2 regions of the Pseudoalteromonas sp. DY56-GL79 genome follow, and region 1 is predicted to be linked to the other one. Evidence: predicted binding sites of a transcription regulator. Region 1 holds the regulator's gene; the other holds the start of a gene.
The links. The regulator NrdR, encoded in region 1, represses ribonucleotide reductase genes. The targets are predictions, from matches to a motif close to AAACACNANATNTNGTGTTT.
Positions count from the first base shown of each region.

Region 2: nrdA (class 1a ribonucleoside-diphosphate reductase subunit alpha) is a predicted target of NrdR. The motif match lies at 1,689-1,708, and genes of this name have one in related genera.

Region 1 covers NZ_JANHZS010000003.1:18,241-22,670, forward strand. Annotated here, with positions in the region: gene ribBA (bifunctional 3,4-dihydroxy-2-butanone-4-phosphate synthase/GTP cyclohydrolase II) at 1-399, opposite strand, end outside; gene NO992_RS02630 (riboflavin synthase) at 428-1,084, opposite strand; gene ribD (bifunctional diaminohydroxyphosphoribosylaminopyrimidine deaminase/5-amino-6-(5-phosphoribosylamino)uracil reductase RibD) at 1,086-2,198, opposite strand; gene nrdR (transcriptional regulator NrdR) at 2,195-2,644, opposite strand; gene glyA (serine hydroxymethyltransferase) at 2,730-3,986, opposite strand; gene thrC (threonine synthase) at 4,244-4,430, opposite strand, start outside.
Region 2 covers NZ_JANHZS010000005.1:73,438-77,867, forward strand. Annotated here, with positions in the region: gene ubiG (bifunctional 2-polyprenyl-6-hydroxyphenol methylase/3-demethylubiquinol 3-O-methyltransferase UbiG) at 66-776, shown strand; gene NO992_RS04980 (HAD family hydrolase) at 773-1,420, shown strand; gene nrdA (class 1a ribonucleoside-diphosphate reductase subunit alpha) at 1,776-4,061, shown strand; gene nrdB (class Ia ribonucleoside-diphosphate reductase subunit beta) at 4,115-4,430, shown strand, end outside.

The DNA.
Region 1 (4,430 bases):
TTGCGCCATGATTGGGAAGATATGACCAGGTTGTACAATATCTTCAGGCACTGCACCTTTGGCAACTGCAGCTTGCACTGTACGAGCACGATCTGCCGCTGAAATCCCAGTAGTTACGCCTTTCGCAGCTTCAATAGACAAAGTAAAGTTGGTAGAGAACTGAGCGCCATTGGTTTTCACCATTAGTGGCAAGTTCAGCTGCTCACAGCGCTCCTGTGTCATGGTTAAACAGATTAACCCGCGACCATATGTTGCCATGAAATTAATTGCATCTGGTGTAATGTGCTCTGCTGCAATGATCAGATCACCTTCATTTTCTCGGTCTTCATCATCCATCAAAATAACCATTTTACCGGCTTTAATGTCCGCGATGATTTCCTCAGCACTATTTAAACTCATAGTTTTCCCATTTTTACTTTGTCTATGGCTACTTTATAAAGCCAGCTTTCGCCAATAGACTGGTTGTGAGAGTGGACTCGCTGGCAGCGCTTGGCTCACCCTGAATTAGTCTTTCGAGGTAGCGGGCGATTTGGTCGACCTCTAGGTTTAGTTTTGACCCGACTTGAAAACCTGCAATCGTCGTTTCTTGCGCCGTGTGTGGCACTATGGTCAATTTAAAGCGGTTTTGTTCCACGGCATTGACCGTCAAACTGATACCATCAATGGCAACCGAACCTTTATACGGAATATACTTCATTAGCGATGACGGCGCGGCTAACCAATAGTCAGTCGCTCTGGCATTAGCGATTATCTCAACCACTTCAGCAATACCATCCACATGGCCAGAAACCAAATGACCACCTAGGCGTGAAATCGGCTGCAGTGCCTTTTCAAGATTGACCTTTTGGCCTTGTTGGTACTCGGCAAAACGCGTCAAACTTAAGGTTTCGTTAGAAACATCGGCTTTGAAGCCATCATGAAACTTCTCAGTTACGGTCAGGCAGACCCCGTTAGTGGCAATGCTATCACCCAAGTTTACATCGCTCATATCAAGAGATGTCGTGGTCACACGAACAATTAAATCGCCGCCCTTGAGCTGCAATTGAGTTAATGTTCCTGTTGCTTCGATAATACCTGTAAACATTTTACTTCTCTTTAGTCGCGATAAGTTTGAGATCAGGCCCCACTTGGCAAACGTCGCCAAACACTAACTCTGGTATTTGCGACATGGCACTCAGTGGTGTGGTGTTAAACAGCCCTTTTCCAGCGCCAATTATTTTCGGTGCCAAATAGATGATATATTCATCAATTAGCCCTTGTTCATGCATTACCCCCGCAAGGGTGGCGCCAGCCTCAAGCCAAACATAATTACAGTGCTTTTCAGCCAGCTTGTTGAGCACGGCTTTTAGGTCGAGCTTACCGTTGATTTCAGGCACGACAATTTGCTCTACGAAATGAGGCCATTGCGCTGAATTATCAATAGTACGGCGAAAAATAATCACTGGAGATGCAATTTTAAATAGCGCAAGATCTGGTGTCAGACGATTTTGTGAGTCAATAATCGCACGTATCGGCTGGCGTAGCTCAGGTTGAGGATAATCGGTGTCTTGCAAAAACTCTTCACGAACATTGAGTCTTGCATTGTCTACCATAACCGTATCCGCTCCGGTCAAGACCACGCAGCTTTGCGCACGGTGGCGCTGTACATCTAAGCGCGCTGCCGCTGAGGTGATCCACTTGCTCTGGCCATTGTTTAATGCGGTTTTACCATCAACAGAAGCGGCAAGCTTACAGGTCACGAACGGCAACCCATACTCCATTCGCTTCAAGAAACCAGTATTTAGCGCCCTTGCTTGTGGCTCTAGCAAACCAAAAGCCGTTGCAATTCCCGCGGCCTCTAACATTGCCAATCCGCGCCCTGCAACTTGTGGGTTAGGATCAACCATAGCTGCAACCACTCTGCTGACGCCTGCGTCAATCAGACCTTTAGCACACGGCGGCGTTCTGCCATAGTGACTACATGGCTCAAGCGTTACATAGGCAGTCGCACCAGCGGCTTTAGCTCCAGCTTGCTTAAGCGCATGCACTTCAGCATGGCCTTCACCTGCTTTTAAGTGCGCGCCTTCGCCGACGATTTCACCGTCTTTTACGATCACACAGCCGACGTTTGGATTGGGTGTTGTGGTGTATTTACCGCGCTTTGCAAGCGTGATGGCACGGCTCATGTAATCATGATCTTGCGCTGTGAACTGGCTCAATCCCCCAACCTCGCAATTTCTTCACCAAACTCACGAATATCTTCGAAAGAGCGATATACCGAAGCAAATCGCACATAAGCCACTTTATCGAGCTTTTTGAGGGCTTCCATAATACATTCGCCAATCATGTCGCTTGGTACTTCACGTTCGCCCGTACCACGAATTTGAGATTTAATCTGGTGTACCACTTCTTCTATTTGTTCTGTGCTGACGGGGCGCTTTTCCAGCGCTCGGTGCATGCCATTAAGTAACTTATCTTCATTGAAAGGCTCTCTGGTTCCATCTTGCTTTATTACGCGCGGCATTAAGAGCTCTGCACCTTCAAAAGTGGTAAAGCGTTCGTGGCATAAAATACACTCACGACGGCGACGGACTTGGTGGCCGGAAGCAACCAAACGTGAATCTATCACTTTGGTATCTTTGGCTGTACAGAATGGACAATGCATAGACGCTCTCGTTGACTCAAAAACAAAAAAGGCCGCTTGAATGCGGCCTTAATCATAACAAAAAACTGCTTTTTTGTGAGCGAAATTATGCGTAAACAGGTAATTTAGCGCAAATTGCTTTTACTTTTTCTTTCACTTGTGCCTGTACAGACTCATCATTGATGTTGTCTAGTACGTCACAGATCCAGCCAGCAAGCTCTTTCGACTCAGCCTCTTTAAAGCCACGGCGAGTGATCGCAGGAGAACCGATACGTAGACCAGAAGTAACGAACGGTGAACGAGGGTCGTTTGGTACAGAGTTTTTGTTTACTGTGATATTTGCACGGCCAAGCGCTGCATCCGCATCTTTACCTGTGATGTCTTTATCAATCAGGTCAAGTAGGAATAGGTGGTTTTCAGTTTTGCCAGAAACCACTTTATAACCACGCTCCTGAAGTACCGCAACCATAGCTTGTGCATTTTTAACCACTTGCTCTTGGTATGACTTGAACTCTGGTTGTAGTGCCTCTTTGAACGCAACCGCTTTCGCAGCGATAACGTGACATAGAGGACCACCTTGACCACCAGGGAATACAGCAGAGTTTAGCTTTTTGTAGATTTCTTCATCATCACAAGCAGAGATGATAAGACCACCACGAGGACCCGCTAGCGTTTTGTGCGTTGTTGTTGTTACAACGTGTGCATGAGGCACTGGGCTTGGGTAAATACCAGCGGCAACAAGACCTGCAACGTGCGCCATATCAACAAGTAGGTAAGCGCCTACTTTATCAGCGATTTCGCGGAACTTAGCCCAGTCAACGATACCTGAGTACGCAGAGAAACCACCGATGATCATTTTTGGCTTGTGCTCAAGTGCTAACGCTTCAACTTGCGCGTAATCGATTTCGCCAGTTTCTTCGTTTAGACCGTACTGGATAGCATTGTAAGTTTTACCAGAGAAGTTTACGTGTGAACCGTGCGTTAGGTGACCACCGTGAGCAAGGCTCATACCTAGCACAGTATCATGTGGCTGAAGTAGCGCCTGGAATACCGCCGCGTTTGCTTGTGAGCCAGCGTGAGGCTGAACGTTTGCGTAAGTCGAACCAAATAGCGCATTGGCACGGTCAATCGCGAGTTGCTCAACCACATCAACGTGCTCACAACCACCGTAATAACGCTTACCTGGGTAACCTTCAGCATACTTGTTTGTTAGCTGAGAACCCTGCGCTTCAAGTACTCGTGGGCTACAGTAGTTCTCAGAAGCGATAAGCTCGATGTGCTCTTCTTGACGTGAAGTTTCTGCTTCAATCGCTGCAAATAGTTCTGGGTCAAAATCTGCAATATTCATGTTACGTTCTAACATGGTTTCTCCTAGGTAAACGTAAGGGTATTTTTAAAGACAATCTAGCATCACAAGATAACCAGTTTGCCTATGAAATCAGCATGGGCATATTTAAGCAGGGATTGAATTTATTTCACACCCCTATCGCGATGATATTTTTTTATTTAAACATTAATATTTTAAATAAGACAACCTAAGTTGTATTTGAAAAGCTAATATAGTCTTGAAATTGACCTTATCTGAGTGGGCGTTCTACCCACTCAGACAGGCTCTCTGATTTAGTTGAGTTTTGCTAACATTGCTGCCTTCAAAGCATCATAATCTGCACTAAGCGGCTCTGCCAAACATGGTTTTTGCAATGCATCGACCAACTGTTTTGGCATGTCAAGCTTCTGATTTAAAACACCTTCTACAGATTCCTTAAACTTCGCAGGATGCGCAGTGGCAAGGAAAATTCCGGTTTCA
Region 2 (4,430 bases), on a different contig from region 1:
TTTTACAGGTGCTATTTTTATCTAATCCCCTTTATAATGCGCTCAATTCGACGAGGAAGTTTTTTATGACCGAACATCAAAATGTAGACCCTAATGAAATCGCTAAATTTGAAGAAATAGCAGAGCGCTGGTGGGACCGAGAGGGAGAATTTAAACCATTACACGACATTAACCCTTTGAGGTTGGACTTTATTAACGATAAGTGTGAAGGCCTATTCGCAAAAACAGTATTGGATGTCGGTTGTGGTGGTGGGATTTTAACAGAAAGCATGGCTAAGCTGGGTGCAAATGCAACCGGTATCGATATGGGGCAAGAGCCGCTTAACGTTGCAAAGCTTCACGCATTAGAGGTCGGCGTTAACGTAGACTATCAAAAAGTGCCAGCGGAAGAATTCGCAGCCATGCACCAAAGTGAATTCGATGTAGTAACTTGCATGGAAATGCTAGAACACGTGCCAGACCCAGAATCCATTATTCGTTCAGTCGCACAGCTAGTTAAGCCTGGTGGTCATGTATTTTTTTCTACCTTAAACAAAACTACAAAAGCATATTTACTGGCTATCGTCGCCGCAGAAAAACTGCTTAAAATGGTTCCTGAAGGCACGCATGAGCATGATAAGTTTATTCGCCCTTCGACCTTAATTGATTGGGCTGAAAAGTACGACCTCAAAGTTAGAGCAGCGACAGGGATTAACTACAACCCTATCGGCAAAACATTTACCTTAACTAAAGACGTTTCAGTTAACTATATTCTACACTTTGAGAAGCTGGCATGATCCAAGCGGTACTATTTGATTTAGACGGCACCTTGCTGGATACCAGTGATGATTTGGGCGCTGCACTAAACCACGTTTTAACTGCTAATAAAATGCCTACTGTCGGCAAACAGGCATATAGCAGTGCGATTTCAAACGGCGTAGCAGCGATGTTGCAGGTAGGATTTGGTGAGTCACTAAAGCACTACGACACTAAGGTTTTACATCAGGGTGTGCTCGACTACTACCTGGAGAATTTATCAGTACATTCCCAATGCTTTGCGCAAATTGGTGAGTTATTAGCGGCACTTCTAGAAAAAGAGATTCAGGTTGGGATCATGACAAACAAGCCTGAGTTTTTAACACTTCCGCTACTAAAACAGATCCCTGAACTTGCAAAGATCGAGACAGTAGTATGCGGAGATACACTGGCGGTGGCCAAACCTCATCCCGAGCCTTTACTGTTAGTGGCGTCAAAATTGGGGGTTTCACCAGAGCAGTGTATTTATGTTGGCGATGCTGAACGAGACATTATTGCTGCAAAATCCGCAAAAATGATTAGTGCCGCAGCAATGTGGGGATTCATTCCATCTGAAGCTGAAGCTAAGTCTTGGTATGCGGATCTCTATCTTACTAACCCATTAGACACGTTATCGCATATTTAGTGTCGATAAAAAAATAAAACACCATATATTGTGTTTTTGCTATAATAGATACGAATTTGTGTAGAAAAAAATCAGTTAGAATTTTTTTTTATTTTTGCTGAAAAGCATCATCTTTTTGTTGATTTTTCTTTGTGGGCAGATAAGTGGAATGTCATAGGTTAGTGGATACTTACATAAATAAATTATCCCAAACTTATCCACAATTCTGCCCGAGTTGTTCTCTTGCAAATTCACGTCAACCCCACTATCTTGTGATCCCTAGCCACTAGGGCACCATATATAGTGGTGGTTTGCTAAACAATTTTATATTCGTGCGATATCTAAAGCGCGTTCCTAAGGAATACAGGCACATAACATGAACCAACAGCTATCTGTATGCAAAAGAAACGGTCGCAAAGAACCGTTAGATCTAGATAAGATCCATCGTGTCATTACATGGGCGGCAGAAGGCCTAGATAACGTCTCAGTTTCTCAGGTTGAATTAAAGTCACACATCCAGTTTTATGACGGTATTCGTACTGGTGATATCCACGAAACGATTATTAAAGCTGCAGCCGATCTGATCTCAAAAGAGTCTCCAGATTATCAGTATCTAGCCGCTCGTTTGGCTATTTTCCACTTGCGTAAGAAAGCCTATGGCTGTTTTGAGCCGCCGCACTTACACGACCACGTGGTAAAGCTGGTTGAAGACAAGCGCTATGATCAGCACCTTCTCACTGACTACACAAAAGCAGAGTTTGATGAGCTAAATAGCTACATCGACCATAGCCGAGATATGAACTTCAGCTATGCAGCCGTTAAGCAGTTGGAAGGTAAGTACCTTGTACAAAACCGCGTAACAGGCGAGATCTATGAAAGTGCGCAGTTCTTATATGTTCTTGTTGCTGCAAGCCTGTTTGCAAACTACCCGAAAGAAACGCGTCTAGATTACATTAAGCGATTCTACGATGCGGTTTCAACATTCAAAATTTCATTACCAACGCCAATTATGGCGGGTGTTCGTACGCCGACACGTCAGTTTAGCTCATGCGTACTGATTGAATGTGCCGATAGCCTAGATTCAATCAACGCAACTTCTTCTGCGATTGTAAAATATGTCAGTCAGCGTGCTGGTATTGGTATCAACGCTGGTCGTATTCGTGCACTAGGTAGCCCAATCAGAAATGGTGAAGCGTACCACACAGGATGTATACCGTTTTATAAGCACTTCCAAACTGCCGTTAAAAGCTGTTCTCAAGGCGGTGTGCGTGGTGGCGCAGCTACCCTATTCTACCCGCTTTGGCATCTTGAAGTTGAAAACCTATTAGTACTAAAAAATAACCGTGGTGTTGAAGAAAACCGCGTGCGTCATTTAGATTATGGCGTGCAGTTCAACAAAACCATGTATAGCCGCCTAATTAAAGACGACTATATCACGCTATTTAGTCCATCAGATGTGCCAGGTCTTTACGACGCATTCTTTGAAGATCAAGATAAATTCGAAGAACTGTATGTTAAGTACGAGCAAGATGAGTCTATTCGTAAGAAACGCATTAAAGCGATTGAATTATTCTCAATGTTTGCACAAGAGCGTGCGAGCACTGGTCGTATTTATCTACAAAACGTTGACCACTGTAATACGCACAGCCCGTTTGACTCTAAGGTTGCACCGATCCGCCAGTCAAATCTATGTCTTGAAATTGCACTACCAACGAAGCCGTTAAGCCATGTAAATGACCCTGAAGGTGAAATTGCACTTTGTACGCTTTCAGCATTTAACTTAGGTGCCATCAAGTCTCTAGATGAGCTAGAAGAGTTAGCAGAGCTGGCGGTTCGCGCACTTGATAACCTATTAGACTATCAAGACTACCCTGTTCCTGCTGCGTACAATGCGACGATGGGACGCCGTACACTGGGTATCGGTGTGATTAACTTTGCTTATTATCTTGCAAAGAACGGTGTTAAGTACTCAGACGGTAGCGCTAACGGCCTAACACACAGAACATTTGAAGCTATTCAATACTATCTGATGAAAGCATCGAATGAACTGGCAAAAGAGCGCGGCGCTTGTCCTAAGTTTAACGAGACGACTTATTCACAAGGTATCATGCCAATAGATACCTATAAGCGTGACCTTGATAAAGTCTGTGAAGAGCCATTACAACTTGACTGGGATGCATTAAGAGCAAGTATCCAAGAACACGGTATGCGTAACTCAACGTTGTCAGCCTTGATGCCATCGGAAACATCATCGCAAATTTCAAATGCGACAAACGGCATTGAACCACCTCGTGGCCATATCAGTGTCAAAGCGAGTAAAGATGGTATCTTGAAGCAAGTTGTACCAGAGTACGACCGCCTCAAAGACAACTATGAGCTACTTTGGGATATTCCATCTAACGATGGTTACCTTGCGCTAGTTGGTATTATGCAGAAGTTCATCGATCAAACTATCTCTGCAAATACCAATTATGATCCAAGTAAGTTTGAAGCGGGTAAAGTTCCTATGAAGCTATTGCTAAAAGACTTACTCACCGCGTACAAACTTGGTGTTAAGACACTTTACTACCATAATACCCGCGACGGTGCTTCGGATGCTCAAGATGAGTTGAAACCAGAAGCAGAAGACGATGGCTGTGAAGGCGGCGCTTGTAAGATATAACTTTTTATGCGGGTGGTCTTCACCCGCTTTTTTAGGTATTGAGTAACACATTTATGGCATATTCTACGTTTAGCAGAAATCATAACGACCAATTAAAAGAACCGATGTTTTTCGGGCAAACTGTTAATGTATCTCGCTACGACCAACAGAAGTTCCCTATTTTCGAGAAGCTAATTGAAAAGCAATTATCGTTTTTCTGGCGTCCAGAAGAAGTAGACGTAAGTAAGGATAGATTGGACTTCCAGGCACTTCCTGAGCACGAAAGACATATCTTTTTGAGCAACCTAAAATATCAAACATTGCTAGACAGTGTGCAAGGTCGCTCTCCAAACGTTGCACTTTTGCCGATCGTCTCCATTCCTGAGCTTG